Regions from separate parts of the Streptomyces sp. 2A115 genome, predicted to be linked through region 1. Evidence: riboswitches for the same ligand, from Rfam matches in the RefSeq annotation. Region 1 holds a riboswitch; the other holds the start of a gene.
The links. Region 1 has a riboswitch for cyclic di-AMP ahead of ACTWQR_RS51995 (transglycosylase family protein). Riboswitches for the same ligand answer to the same signal wherever they lie in the genome.
Positions count from the first base shown of each region.

Region 2: linked by a shared signal. The riboswitch ahead of ACTWQR_RS22810 (M23 family metallopeptidase) and the one ahead of ACTWQR_RS51995 (transglycosylase family protein) in region 1 are both predicted to bind cyclic di-AMP.

Region 1 covers NZ_JBQQCG010000126.1:4,750-12,301, forward strand. The annotation lists gene eno (phosphopyruvate hydratase) at 41-1,336, opposite strand; gene ACTWQR_RS51995 (transglycosylase family protein) at 1,850-2,554, opposite strand; cyclic di-AMP (ydaO/yuaA leader) riboswitch at 2,559-2,734, opposite strand; gene ACTWQR_RS52000 (transglycosylase family protein) at 2,933-3,988, opposite strand; gene ACTWQR_RS52005 (cytochrome P450 family protein) at 4,350-5,606, shown strand; gene ACTWQR_RS52010 (nucleoside triphosphate pyrophosphohydrolase) at 5,827-6,801, opposite strand; gene ACTWQR_RS52015 (SurA N-terminal domain-containing protein) at 6,869-7,516, opposite strand.
Region 2 covers NZ_JBQQCG010000025.1:66,284-73,835, reverse strand. The annotation lists gene ACTWQR_RS22815 (alpha-galactosidase) at 1-1,117, shown strand, start outside; cyclic di-AMP (ydaO/yuaA leader) riboswitch at 1,412-1,575, shown strand; gene ACTWQR_RS22810 (M23 family metallopeptidase) at 1,580-2,560, shown strand; gene ACTWQR_RS22805 (DUF6250 domain-containing protein) at 2,907-3,626, shown strand; gene ACTWQR_RS22800 (SGNH/GDSL hydrolase family protein) at 3,771-4,556, shown strand; gene ACTWQR_RS22795 (TetR/AcrR family transcriptional regulator) at 4,697-5,317, opposite strand; gene ACTWQR_RS22790 (Glu/Leu/Phe/Val dehydrogenase dimerization domain-containing protein) at 5,387-6,577, opposite strand; gene ACTWQR_RS22785 (MBL fold metallo-hydrolase) at 6,809-7,552, shown strand, end outside.

The DNA of each region.
Region 1 (7,552 bases):
GGGCTGTGCCCCTTGCCGGGCGGCTCAGCCCTTGCTGTGCCTACTGATTCGCAGAGCGAAACCGCGGGAAGGCGCTGCGGCCGGCGTACACCGCCGCGTCGTCGAGGATCTCCTCGATGCGCAGCAGCTGGTTGTACTTGGCCACGCGGTCCGAGCGGGCCGGGGCGCCGGTCTTGATCTGGCCGCAGTTCACCGCGACGGCGAGGTCGGCGATGGTGACGTCCTCGGTCTCGCCGGAGCGGTGGGACATCATGCACTTGAAGCCGTTGCGCTGGGCCATCTCGACGGCGTCCAGGGTCTCGGTCAGCGAGCCGATCTGGTTGACCTTGACGAGCAGGGCGTTCGCGGAACCCTCCTCGATGCCGCGGGCCAGGCGCTCCGGGTTGGTGACGAAGAGGTCGTCGCCGACGATCTGGACCTTGTCGCCCAGCTTCTCGGTGATGACGTTCCAGCCGTCCCAGTCGTCCTCGAACAGCGGGTCCTCGATGGAGACGAGCGGGTACGAGGCGACGAGCTCCTCGTAGTACTCGGTCATCTCGGCGGCCGAGCGGGACTTGCCCTCGAACTCGTACTTGCCGTCCTTGTAGAACTCGGACGCGGCGACATCGAGCGCCAGGGCGATCTGCTCGCCCGGAACGTAACCGGCCTGCTTGATGGCCTCGAGGATGAGGTCGAGCGCGGCACGGTTCGACTCGAGGTTCGGGGCGAAGCCGCCCTCGTCGCCGAGACCGGTGGACAGGCCCTTGGTCTTCAGCACCTTCTTGAGGGTGTGGTAGACCTCGGCGCCCCAGCGCAGCGCCTCGGAGAAGGACTCCGCGCCGATCGGGGCGATCATGAACTCCTGGATGTCGACGTTGGAGTCGGCGTGCGACCCACCGTTGAGGATGTTCATCATCGGGACCGGCAGCAGGTGCGCGTTCGGGCCGCCCAGGTAGCGGAAGAGCGGCAGGTCGCTGGCCTCGGAGGCGGCGTGCGCGACGGCGAGGGAGACGCCGAGGATGGCGTTGGCGCCGAGCGAGCCCTTGTTGTCCGTGGCGTCCAGGTCGATCATCGCCTGGTCGATCAGCCGCTGCTCGGTGGCGTCATAGCCGACGAGCTCCGGGCCGATCTGCTCGATGACGGCGAGGACGGCCTTCTCGACACCCTTGCCGAGGTAACGGTTGGAGTCTCCGTCACGGAGCTCAACAGCCTCGAAGGCACCGGTGGAGGCGCCGGACGGAACGGCGGCACGACCCGTGCTGCCGTCGTCGAGGCCGACCTCGACCTCGACCGTGGGGTTGCCTCGGGAGTCCAGGATTTCCCGGGCTACGACGACGTCGATGGACGGCACGAGCATCTCCTTCTGGGATGTGACGCGGGATACGCCGGGCCGCAGGCCCGGTTGAATACAGCGCGGTGATGACTCCGCGACATGAGCCTAGCCGCCCCGGAGGGATCGGCCAGCCTGTCGGCCACCCGATGGACCGAACTGAGGGTAAACATTGTTCCTACGGGGAACAAAAAGCACCGGCCCCATACAACGACACCGCGACGACAACACCCCGCCACCGTGCAGCAAAAAGCCCCGCCCCGGTGCGTACGGGGGAACACGCACCGGAGCGGGGAGCCCGTGGGGGACGGGGGGTGACCCTCACGTGGCCTTCACTATGAAGACCACGGATGGGGATGGGCCATGGTTCAGCTGTGAGCAGGTTGTGAGCTCGCGAATTCTCAACGGCCTCGCGAGCCCGCCGTCAGCCGAAGTAGGTCGTGTTGAGCGAAGTACAGCTGGGCGGCACGCGGGAGTGCGCCGGCCGAAGTACCCGCCGCGTCAGTCGAAGTACTGCCGCGCCGGCCCAGCACTGCCGCGTCAGCTGAGGTGCAGCTGCTGGCCCGGGAAGATGAAGTCGGCGTCGTCGACGATGTCGTCGTTCAGCTTGAACAGCTTCTGCCAGCCGCCCTTGACGTTCTCCTGCGCGGCGATCTCGCTGAGGGTGTCACCCTTGACGACCTTGTACTCGCCGTCGCCCTTCTTGACCTTCTTGCCGGTCGGGGTCTCGACGGTCTTCTTCGCGGCCGGACGCTCCTGGGAGCGCGAGGAACGCTGCTCCGAGGACGGCGCGCTCTGCTGCTGCGACTGCGCGGAGCTCTGACCGGAGTTCGAGGAGCCGGAGCCCGAGGAGGCCGTACCGCCGTTGTACGAGGCGTTGGACAGGCCCACGCCACAGCTCGGCCAGGCACCCTTGCCCTGGCCCGCGAGGACCTTCTCGGCAACGGCTATCTGCTGGGACTTGGAGGCCTGGTTGGCCGTGGAGGCGTACTGCGTGCCGCCGTACGCGGCCCAGGTGGAGGCCGAGAACTGCAGGCCGCCGTAGTAGCCGTTCCCGGTGTTGATGGCCCAGTTGCCGCCCGACTCGCACTGGGCGACGGCGTCCCACTCGGAGGCGGTGGCGGCGGAGGCCGAACCGGTCGCCAGCAGCGGGGCGGCGATGGCGGCACCGGTGACACCGGCGAGCGTGGCGATACGGGTGGCCTTGTTCGGGCGACGGTGCTTGCCCTTGCCGGAAAGCAGCATGAAGTGATCCCCTCACCGACGCCTGCGAGGTGAGCTGTCGGGTTCGGGCTTGGTGAGTTGCCCGGCCGCGCACCTTTCGGCGCGCGGCTTCACCCCAAGCCGGTCCTCTGGTCGTCTCTCAACGACCGGGCCCGGCACTTACCTTGGGTCCCCCGCTCCTGCCTACGGCGCTTTACGCGACGACTGTTCCCGTACGGCCGTTGGCAGGATTCGGCGTGCGACCGTCGGGGCTCACCAGTGGCGAGCGGTCACGACCGTAGACATGCGATCCGCCGAATTTCAAAGACGATCACGGTCCTTGAGATCCATCTCTCACTTTCACCAAACCGGACATTCAGCGCGAACTACCGCTACCTTTCGCCCGTTTCGGCGGCTTGCTCACTGATTGGCCGCGACCTGCCCGTTACCGAGTTCAAGGCTCTGACCGGGGAGGATCAGGTCCGGGTCGGTGCCGACAATGCCCTTGTTCGCGGCGTACAGCTCACGCCATCCGCCTTCCAGGCCAAGGGAGTCGACGATCCCCGAGAGACTGTCTCCGGCGCGGACCGTGTACGAGCCGTCGGTGGCGTCACGCGGGGCACTGTCACCGCGCGAGGCATGCCGGCCGGCGGAGTCGTCCGTACGCGAACCGGTGGCGTCCTCGGCGGCACTGCCGCCACGGTGACGGCCGGAGCCGGAGTCGGTGACGTCATCCGCGTCGACGTCGGTGTCGGCGCCCGTCGAAGCGTCGCCATTCTGGGCAGAGTTGTCCGATTCGTCACTCTTCGTCGTGCCAGTCGAATCCGTCGAATCCGGCGAGACCACGTCGCCCGTGGAGGGGCTGGCGGAAGACTGCGAGTCGGCGTCCGCGTCAGCGTCGGTGTCGTCACCGGAGTCGTCCGTGGTGTCGTCAGCATAGACGGACGAGTCGGACTTGACCGACTCGTCCGACTCACCTGATTTCGTGTCATTGTCGCCGTTGGTGGTGCTGGTGCTGCTGTCGCCCGTCGTCGAGCCCGAGTCGGGCGACGGCGAGGCGGAGTCCTGCGCGAGGCCCGTGTCGACATCCGCCGACTCGGAGTGCTGCGACAGGCCCGCGACGAGACCGCACGCCCCCCAGGGCTCGATGCCCTGGTCCGCGAGGACCTTCTCGGCGACGGCTATCTGCTGCGAGCGGCTGGCCTGGTCGGCGCTCGACGCGTAGTCGAGGCCGCCGTACCCCTCCCACATCTCCTGTGTCATCTGGAGTCCGCCATAGGACCCGTTGCCGGAGTCGGCGCTCCACGAGCCGCCACTCTCGCAGTCCGCGACCGCGTCCCAGGTCGTACCGCTGGCGGCGCTCGCGCCGGTCGCGCCGAGCAGGGGGATCGCGATGGCCGATCCGGCCACACCCGCCGCGACGAGGAGAGCCGGAGCCTGACGGGGGCGACGGTGACGACCGTTCCCGGAGAGCATGCGGTTGCCTTTCGCGTGACAGCAAGGGACTACACACAGCAAGGGACTGCGTTTGTTACTTCTGCGGCTGGTGGGACCAGCCGCATTGAGGGGGAACGTATAGGCACTCGAACTCTTGTCACAAGTCGATACAGGGGAGATCACGTGAAAGTCACAGAGTTGAGGGCCCGTCAGCTCTGACCTGCGGTAAGGCGAATCACACGCCCTACGCGAAACGGACCGGCAACGTACGCGGCCCACGCATAATGAGACTGCCATGCCAGCGCAAATCGGCTGAATCCACCGCGAGTTGCAGGTCAAGGAGGCCGTGAGGGGCGTCACTGGATGTCATACGCAACGCGGCCCCCGGTACCGTCACCCCGTGAACGCCCCACATATCGGACCCGAACTCTTCACCTGGGAGTTCGCCACTGACCCGTACCCCGCCTACGCGTGGCTCCGGGAGCATTCGCCCGTACACCGCACCACACTTCCCAGCGGCGTCGAGGCGTGGCTCGTGACTCGGTACGCGGACGCCAAACAGGCTCTCGCCGACCCGCGGCTCTCCAAGAATCCCGTGCACCATTCCAAAGACGCCCACGGCAAGAGCAAAACGGGCATCCCCGGCGAGCGCAGCGCCAATCTCATGACCCATCTGCTCAACATCGACCCGCCGGACCACACACGCCTCCGTCGGCTCGTCTCCAAAGCGTTCACCCCCCGCCGAGTCGCCGAATTCGCGCCCCGTGTCCAAGAGCTGACCGACCATCTCATCGACCAGTTCGCACACACCGGAAGCGCCGACCTCATTCACGAGTTCGCGTTCCCTCTCCCCATCTACGCCATCTGCGACCTGCTCGGTGTCCCCCGCGAGGACCAAGACGACTTCCGGGACTGGGCAGGGATGATGATCCGGCACGGAGGAGGGCCGAGGGGCGGCGTCGCGCGGTCCGTGAAGAAGATGCGTAGCTATCTCGCCGAGCTGATCCACCGCAAGCGGGAGGCGCTCCCAGACCACCCCAGCTCCGGCGAAGACCTCATCTCCGGTCTGATCCGCGCCTCCGACCACGGCGAGCACCTCACCGAGAACGAAGCCGCGGCCATGTGTTTTGTGCTCCTTTTTGCCGGTTTTGAAACGACGATCAACCTCATCGGCAACGGCACGTACGCGCTGCTCCGGAACCCAAAGCAGCGGGCGCAACTACAGAAGTCGATCGAGCGCGGCGAACAGGAACTGCTCGACACCTGCATCGAAGAGCTTCTCCGTTACGACGGCCCTGTCGAACTGGCTACCTGGCGCTACGCAACCGAGCGCCTCGAAATCGGCGGACAACGAATCGCTTCCGGCGATCCCGTACTCGTGGTCCTCGCCGCAGCCGACCGTGATCCCGCCCGTTTCGACGAGCCGGACACGCTCGACCTCTCCCGCCGGGACAACCAGCACCTCGGCTACGGGCATGGCATCCACTACTGCCTCGGTGCCCCACTCGCCCGTCTCGAAGGCCGCACCGCGCTGGCCACCTTGCTGCGCCGTCTGCCCGACCTTCGACTTGCCGCTGACCCCGCGGAACTACGCTGGCGGGGCGGCCTGATCATGCGCGGGCTGCGGAACCTACCCGTGGAGTTCACGGCCGCCTAACAGGTGAACAGTTCAGCGGCGGGTTCCCCTGCGCGGGGCTCGGCCAGTCTTGCCCAGCCGCACGGGCACAGCCCGTCAGCCCGCGCCCGGCAAGGGGGCGGGGTTGTAACACCATGCGGCTTCTCCCCCGCTCTTGGCTCCGCTCGAGCGGGGACCCCATCGCGGGCGCGACCAGTCACGGACGGCCCGCAGACTCACAACCGCCCCACCCGCGGAGCGCTCAGCTCTCGCCCGCCCGTATCGCGTCCCGGTAGGCCCGCGCCGCCGCCCGCAGCGCCGCCTCCGGGTCCACGCCCCGCGCCTCGGCGCGTACGGCCATCGCCAGCAACTCATAGCCGACGTCGTCGCCCTGTGGGAGCGGGACCTCAAGTCCCGCCGTGCGCACACGGGATGCGAGCTTGGCGGCGAGGGCGAGGCCGGGCTGGCCGAGGGGGATGCCCTCGGTCACGGACGTCCGCTGTTTCTCCACGGCCTTGGTGCGCAGCCAGTGCTCCTTGACCTCCTCGGGCGTCGAGGCGGTCTCGTCTCCGAAGACGTGCGGGTGGCGGTGGATGAGCTTCGTGACGATGCCGCCGGCCACGTCGTCTATCGAGAAGGGCTCCTCTTCGTCCTCCTCGGCGATCCTTGCGTGGAAGACCACCTGGAGCAGCACGTCGCCGAGCTCCTCGCGCAGCTCGTGCCGGTCGCCCTCCTCGATCGCCTCGACCAGTTCGTACGCCTCCTCGATGCCGTACTTCGCCAGGCCCTTGTGGGTCTGCTGGGACGACCACGGGCATTCGGCGCGGATGCGGTCCATGACCTGGACAAGGTCGAGGAGGCGGGCGCCGGGGAGGTCGTACGACGCGGGGAGCAGTTCGAGGTCGGGCATCTGGACGCGTCCGGAGCCGGCCAGCCGGGCCAGGCCGTCGGTGAGGCGGGGCTCGCCCTCGCCGGTGGCGACGACGGTCACCGTGCGGCCGCCGTCGCACGCGTCGATCAGTTCCTCGGCGGTCGGCGCGGTCTCGTCGACCTGGACGCCGGCCTCGCGCAGATACGGCAGCTGGGGGTGGGCGCCGTCCGCGCACAGGACGCGGTCGGCGCCGTGCAGCGCCTGCCAGGCGGGCCAGGACAGGAGTCCGGGCGCGACTCGGTGGCTGGTGGTGAGGAGGACGATGCGCCCCGGGCTGGATGCGTTCACACATCGAACGTAACCCACGCCACTGACACCAAGGTCACAGCCAGGGGCGCGGACGGTAGAGCCAGGGGCGCGGGCGGTAGGGCGGCTACGCCGTCTCCGGGCTTCCCGCCGCGGTGACCTCGCGCAGCCACGGCAGTTTCGTGTCGACGCGCGCGCTCTTCTCGGCGTCCCACGTGCCGTAGCGCGGGTTCAGGTCGACCTTCAGTTTCTTGGAGGCCTCGGCGAGGGCGTTCCAGAAGGCCGGCTGGTTGGTGTCCGTGCCGAGCTCGGCGGCCAGCTTCTGGGCCTCGGTCTGGACGCGGAGGTTGTCGTCGAGCTGCTGCGGTGCGACGCCGTACTGCTGGAGCCAGCTCACCTCCAGCTCCTTCGCGCCGCCCATCCGCGACTCGAGGTCGGCGCGCAGCCGCTGGACCTCCTTGCGGCTGACGCTCACGCCCGCGTCCACCGCGGCCTGGTGCAGCACGCGGTCGAGAACCATGGTGTACAGGGTGTCGCGGGTGAGGCCGCCGGACTTGGCGATGGCCTGCTCGTACTGCGCTTCGCCCGTGGTGGCGGCCTGCTGGGCGGTCCGTACCTGGTTCACCCGGTTCTCCAGCTGGGAGACCGTGATGCGGTCGCCGCCGACGACGGCCGCGGCACCGGGGTGCGCGTCGTTTCCGCATGCGGTGAGGAGAGGGGCCGCGGTGACGATCGCGGCGGAGAGGAGGAGCGCGGTGCGACGGCGGCGGTGCAAGGAAACCTCCTGTGGGAGCTTGTGCGACGGTGCACA
Region 2 (7,552 bases), on a different contig from region 1:
GCGGCGGGCGGCGGCGATGGGGGTCGAGCTGTTCGTGGTCGACGACGGCTGGTTCGGGACGCGGACCAGCGACCGGGCCGGGCTCGGCGACTGGACGCCGAACCCGGCCCGCTTCCCGGCCGGGCTCAAGCCGCTCGCCGACGACGTGCACGCGCTCGGCATGCAGTTCGGTATCTGGGTCGAGCCCGAGATGGTCAACCCGGACAGCGAGCTGTACCGCGCGCATCCCGACTGGGTGCAGTTCCAACCGGGACGAAAGCGGACGGAGCTCCGCAATCAACTCGTTCTGAACCTCGCCCGCGGGGACGTCCAGGAGTACCTGTGGGAGCAGCTCGACGCGCTGCTCTCCAGCGCGCCCATCGACTACGTGAAGTGGGACTTCAACCGCTGCTTCACGGACGCCGGATGGCCGGGCGAGCCGTACCCGCAGCGGTTGTGGGTCGACCATGTGCACGCTCTGTACGGCCTGTTGGACCGGCTGCGGGCAGCCCACCCCGGCGTCGCCTTCGAGTCCTGCTCGGGCGGCGGCGGCCGGATCGACCTCGGGATCATGGCGCGTACGGACCAGGTGTGGACCTCGGACAACACCGACCCGCTCGACCGGCTCGCCATCCAGCACGGCTTCAGCCAGCTGCACCCCGCCCGGGCCATGGCCGCCTGGGTCACCGACAGCCCGAACGTCCAGCTCAACGGGCGCGTCAGCTCGCTGCGCTTCCGCTTCGTGAGCGCGATGGCCGGGGTGCTCGGAGTCGGCGGCGACCTGACCGAGTGGAGCGACGAGGAACTGGCCGAGGCGCGCGGCTGGGTGGAGCTCTACAAGGAGATCCGGCCCGTCGTGCAGCGCGGCGACCTCCACCGGCTGCGGGCGCCCGAGGGTGGACTGAGCGCCGTGCAGTACGTCCTCGGCGACGAGGTCGTCGTCCTCGCCTGGCTCCAGGCCCAGCACTACGGCGAGCCGGTCGCGCCGGTGCGGCTGCGTGGCCTCGACCCGACAGCTGTGTACGAATGCCTCGAAACGGGCGAAGTGCACCGAGGGGCGGTGCTGTTGCATCACGGGCTGCGGACGGGGTTGCGTGGGGACCTTGATGCGTCAGTTATCCGGCTGCGTCGCATGTGACTGTTGTGTCCGTATTGGAGCCTTCGTTCCAACTCGCTCTGGAATGCGGGCTCCTAAGTCGGCGGTTCGTGAGCAGCGTCATATTCATGACGGTCCGCTGTCGCCATGTTCACGTAATTCGCCTGTGTTTCCAGGGCTTTAAGAAGAGATTGAGATCTTTCATTTACGCAGGGTGACTGACATTTCGGTCATCGATCAAGAGAACGGGCGCACAGGAAACTCCAAAGGTTGTCCCTGCCCGTCCAGGTCGCTTACGTTCGCCACCAATCCGGACGGACGCCCAATCCTGCCGCCGCCCGGAATCCGCACACTCACCCGAAACGGCAGGAGCGGGGGACCCACAGGTACAACGCCTGTTCCGGTCTCCGGAACGGCTTGGGGTAAAGCTGCGCGAAAGCGTGGCCGGGCATCTCCTGCTCGCACCCGACAGCTCACCTCGCAGGCGCAGGAGAGGAATTCGCCATGCCCGCGAAGGGTAAGCACCGCCGTCCCAAGTCCCAGCGTTTCACACGCTCCATAGCCGTCGCCGGAACGGGTGGTGCCGCACTCGCCCTGCCGCTGCTGGGAGCGACCGGCGCGAACGCCGCGACTTCGCAGTCCGCCGCCGAGTCGGTTGCGAATATCTCGAATGTCTCTAGCAGTGCCACTGTTTCGAACAAGGCCGCCGAATCCGCTTCTGCCGCCGCCGAAAAGAAGGCCGCGGCCGCGAAGTCGACGACCAAGACATATGCGGTTCGGTCGGGTGACTATCTCTCGAAGATCGCCGACGAGCAGGATGTCAGCGGCGGCTGGAAGAAGCTGTACGAGGACAACCGCACGGCGATCGGCGGCAACCCGTCGCTCATCCACCCGGGCCTGAAGCTGACGATCGGCGAGAAGGCCGCGGCCGAGACCGGCACCGGCTCGAGCTCCGGCTCCGCCAAGGCGGCCCCCAAGTCGTCACCGAGGAAGGCGACCGCGGCCCCTGAGGCGGCGGCTCCCAAGGCGGCGGCTCCCAAGGCGGCGGCTCCCAAGGCGGCGGACACCGCCAGTGCCACCGGCTTCACCCTGCCGATCGAGGGTGCGTCCGTCGGTACGCCCTACAAGATGTCGGGCAGCATGTGGTCCAGCGGCTACCACACCGGTGTCGACTTCGCGGCCCCGACCGGTACCTCGCTCAAGGCGGTCGGCGCGGGCACGGTCGTCTCCGCAGGCTGGGGCGGCGCCTACGGCAACCAGGTCGTCCTCCAACTCGCCGACGGCCGCTACGCCCAGTACGCCCACCTGTCCTCCCTCTCCGTGTCGGCCGGGCAGACCGTGACCGGGGGGCAGCAGGTCGGCCTCTCCGGTGCGACGGGCAACGTGACCGGGCCGCACCTGCACTTCGAGATCCGTACGACTCCGGACTACGGCTCGGACCTGGACCCGCTGGCGTACCTGCGCGGCAAGGGTGTTTCCATCTGACACCCCAGCTCACCACGAGGGCCGGACCACCCGGCTCGTCTCCGAAGGCCGGACCCCTTGATCCCCGGGGTCCGGCCTTCGGCTTGTCTGGGAGCAACTGCGGCATGCGGCATGCGGCATGCCTGGGATTCGCCCGAGGTCGGTCGGACCGTGATCGCCGCATTGCCGTCGCGTGGCATGGCTGGGCGATGTGTCGAGAGGGGCGTGACAGGGGTGTGACGGTGAGGGCACAGTGATCTCGGCAAGCGCTTTCTCGCCGTCGACGAGGCCGGGCGGGTGCCCGCTTCGCCATCATCGCGACCCGCCGTTCATGCCGTACATGCCGTACTTGCCGTACAGAAGGAGCATCATGACGACCCGTAGAGCATTAGGAACCCTGGCTGCCGGCGCCGCCCTCGCGGCGCTCGTTCCCGCGGGGACCGCGAGCGCGGGGACGCGCCACCGCAGGGGACGGCTTATCGCCCACGACGACTTCCGGCACGGACTCGGCCAATGGGCCACCGAGTTGCAGGACGGCGGCACGGTCACCGCCTCGCTGGGTGTCCTGGAGATCGACGTGCCGAGCGGCGCGACCGTCTGGTTCAAGCGGAAGCTCAAGGGGCCGTACGTCATCGAGTACACCGCCACGCCGGTCTCGGCGGGCGGGGCGAACGACCGGGTGTCGGACCTCAACAACTTCTGGAACGCCGTCGACGTGCGTTCCCCGGACGACCTCTTCGCGACGGCGCGCGGCGGCGCGCTCGCCGAGTACGACTACCTCAAGACGTACTACTCCGGTTACGGCGCGAACTACAACACGACCACTCGCCTGCGCCGTTACGTCGGCGAGCCGGGCGTCCGACCGATGATCTACGACTACACGGAGCCGCTGCTCACGGCGAACGAGCCGAACCGGGTCCGGATCGTCTCGCACGGCTCGACGGTCCAGTGGTGGAACAACGGGCGGCTCGTCTTCGACTACGCGGACCCGGAGCCGTACACGAGCGGGCACTTCGCGTTCCGGACGGTCTGGAGCCATTTCAGGATCACGGACTTCCGAGTGTGGCGGCGGTTCAACGACTCCTGACCGGAGTCTTATTCCGGTGTTGACCAATACTTGACGAGTGGCTTATCTCACCGCGCGTCAACCCTTTCCTACGGTCGCGTAGCTCACACCCGAAGGGAATCATGGGTCGATGTGGCAGACGATTCGAAGAATGACAACAGATCAGTGATCGGGTCGTACGTAGCGGTGGGGGACAGCTTCACCGAGGGCGTCGGCGACCCCGGCCCTGACGGGGCACTTGTCGGTTGGGCCGACCGGTTCGCGGTGCTGCTCGCGGACCGGCGGCCAGAAGGCGACTTCGGCTACACCAACCTCGCCGTCCGCGGGAAACTGCTCGACCAGATCGTCGAGGACCAGCTGCGGCGGGCGAAGGAGCTCGCGCCGGACATGGTCTCCTTCTGTGCGGGCGGCAACGACATCCTCCGGCCCGGCACCGACCCCGACGAGGTCGCCGAGCGGTTCGAGCGCGCGGTCGCCGAGCTCACGTCGGCCATCGGTACGGTGCTCGTGACCACCGGCTTCGACACCCGTGGCATCCCCGTGCTCAAGCACTTGCGCGGCAAGATCGCCACATACAACGGGCATGTGCGCGCCATCGCCGACCGGTACGGCTGTCCCGTACTCGACCTGTGGTCCCTCAAGGCCATCCAGGACCGGCGGGCCTGGGACGGCGACCGGCTCCACCTGTCGCCCGAGGGTCATACCCGGGTCGCCCTGCGCGCCGGCCAGGTCCTCGGCCTGGAGGTGCCCGCGGACCCGGACCAGCCGTGGCCGCCCCTGCCGCCGCGCGGCACCCTCGAGGTGCGGCGGGACGACATCCACTGGGCGCGCGAGTACCTGGTGCCGTGGATCGGGCGGCGGCTGCGCGGAGAGTCGTCCGGGGACCGTGTGGTGGCGAAGGGGAGCCTGTCGCCGGACGACATCAAGATGCGGATCGACCGGGTGGCTTGAGGGCTTGAGGGCTGAAGGCGAAGGCCTGACGGCTTGAAAGTCGGTGGCTTGCAGGCCTGGAGGAGGGCCGGGCGGGGCTCGACCGGTGGCGTTGAGCCGTGCCCGGCCACTCGTCACAGACAAGGTGGCGGTACGTCGCCTCAAGCGCCCGGTGCCGTCAACGCCTCGCGCTCCAGCCCCAGTTCGCGGGCGAGCGCGTCGTCCACCCACTCCTGTGTGCGAGCCCGTGACACCGCGCCCGGGTACGCCGTCATCTGGACGGCGAGCCCGTCCAGCAGGGCGGTGAGGCGGAGCGCCGTGCTGGTGGGGTCCGGGCAGTGGAACTCGCCCGCGGCGACGCCCTCCGCGATGACCTCGGTGATGGCGGCCTTCCACTCGCGGTCGAGGTCACGGGTGACATCGCGCAGCGCGGGCTCGCGCAGCGCCGCCGCCCAGCCCTCGATCCACAGCCGCCAGCCCTTTGCCTGCCCGGTCGGCGCGTACCAGCGGACGGCCGCCCGCAGCCGCCGCAGCGCCGTCGTGCGGCGGCCGAGCAGCTTGCGCAGACGGGAGAGATCGTCCTCGGCGGCGTACGTGAACGCGGCGGCGACCAGTTTCTCCTTCGTCGAGAAGTGATAGAGCACCAGCGCGTTGCTCACGCCGAGCGAGGCCGCCACATCGGCGATCCGCACCGCGGATACGCCGCGCTCCTCGATCTGTTCGATGGCGGCCCGCAGCAACTCCTCACGCCGCTCCGCCACGCTCAACCGCACTCTCGCCACCGGGCAACCCTATTCCGTCCCCCGGGGCCACACCGGCGGAGGGGCGCTTCCCCTCCGCGCCGCGGGCCGTCACCGGTACCATCCGAACCGCTCCGCGATGACCGGCAGCCGCTCCGCGACGATCGCGTGCGCGGCCGCCCTTGGTGTCGTCCCGTCCGCCTCCGCGCGCGCGAGCATCTGGTCGATCAGGGCACGCATCGAACGCCGGGTGTACGCGAACGCCTCGTCCGCGTCGGGGCCGATGTCGCCGAACAGCGTCCACCACCACCAGGCGTTGGTCCCGGAGTTGACGACGACGTCCGGTAGGACGGTGACCCCGCGCGCGGCGAGCAGTTCCTCCGCCTCGGGCAGTACGGGCATGTTGGCGGCCTCGACGATCCAACGAGCCGTGATGAGCTCCTGGTCGGCGGCGTCGATCGCGTACGAGACCGCCGCCGGCACCAGCACCTCCGCCTCGGCGGACAGCCAGGCGGCGCCGGGCAGTTCGCGGTCGGCCGGGCGCAGCGCCGAGCGGTCCACCGTTCCGTACGCGTCGCGGGCGGCCAGCAGCGCGTCGACGTCCAGCCCTTCGGGGTTGGCGATCGTGCCCTTCACGTCGGCCACGGCCACGACGGTGAGTCCCGCGCGCGCGAGGAACCGGGCGGTGGCCCCGCCCATGGTGCCCAGGCCCTGTACGGCGACCCGCGTCCCCGCGTACGCCGTCCCGGCCCGGTCCAGGGCCGCCAATGCCGACTCGGCGACCCCGCAGCCGCCCACCAGCTCGTCGAGCCCGATGCCGTCCACCTCGACGGCGAACGCGTCCGCCAGCCGCCGCCGGGCCGTCGTCTCGTCGTCGAGCAGCGGATACACGGCCTGGATGGACGAGACGAGCCCCGCCTCCGCCGCCGCCCGGTCGACGAGGTCCTGGGTGAGGCCGAGGTCCTCGCCGGTGGTCCAGATGCTCTCGACGTACGGGCGCACGGCACGCAGATAGCGCACGAGGAGGCCGTACGCCGCCGGGTCCCGGGGATCGCAGTCGATGCCGCCCTTGGCGCCGCCCAGCGGGATGTAGCGGCTCTCGGGGTTGTAGTGCAGCGCCTCCTTCATGGTCATGCCGCGCGCGAGCCCGGCGACCTCGTCCAGCGTGCAGCCCGCCCGCATCCGCAGGCCGCCACTGGAAACGCCGCGTACCAGCCGGTCGACGACCAGGTGCCCCTGACGGCCGGTGACATGGTCGGTCCAGGTGAGAGTCATCAAGGGGCTGGTGTCCGTGGCGGTCATGGAAACTCCTCAGGGGCAGTCCGCGCCCGTCATTACTGAATGATCAGTCAGTATTGGAAGCGTGGAACCACTCTGTCAACGTGCCGAATCGATCTTCGCTGTAGGCCTGTTGCCGTACGCGGTGGATCTTGCGGTGTCCGGTGCGGACACCGCGCGGTCATACGCTGGACCCGGCGCTGTCAGAGGCGGCGCCCATAATGGACTGTCCGACCGACTCCACATGGAGGTGCTGTGACCGGTTTCCGTTACCCGAGCTCCGGGCTCCGAGCTCTGCGGCCCGCCGCTTTCGGCGCGGATCCGACTGGTGAGCGCATGGAGCGCATCCGCAGATCTCCGAACTTCGCCAATGGAGTCTTCCGGAATCCTGAGGGTGCTCCCCGGCCCGACGGCGCCATGCGCGAGTTCGCGACTGCCTTCTTCCGGAAGGAAGAGCGCGTGCGCCGCGCCCCGTCCGGCACGGTGCCGGTGCACGCCACGACACTCGCCGACCTCGCCAAGCCTCCGGCCCACGGGCTGCGGCTGACGTGGATGGGGCACTCCAGTGTGCTCGCCGAGATCGACGGGCACCGGGTGCTCTTCGACCCCGTCTGGGGCGAGCGCTGCTCCCCGTTCGCCTTTGCCGGGCCCAAGCGGCTGCATCCCGTGCCCCTGCCGCTGGAGGCGCTCGGCCCGGTCGACGTGGTCGTCATCTCGCACGACCACTACGACCACCTGGACCTGCCCACGATCAAGGCCCTGGCCGGTACGGACACGGTGTTCGCGGTGCCCCTGGGCGTCGGCGCCCACCTGGAGCACTGGGGCGTCTCGGCGGACCGGTTGCGCGAGCTGGACTGGAACGAGACGACGAAGGTCGGCGGAATCTCCCTGACCGCCACACCCGCCCGCCACTTCTGCGGCCGCGGACTGCGCAACACGCAGCACACCCTCTGGGCCTCGTGGGCCGTGGCGGGTGACGAGCACCGGATCTATCACAGC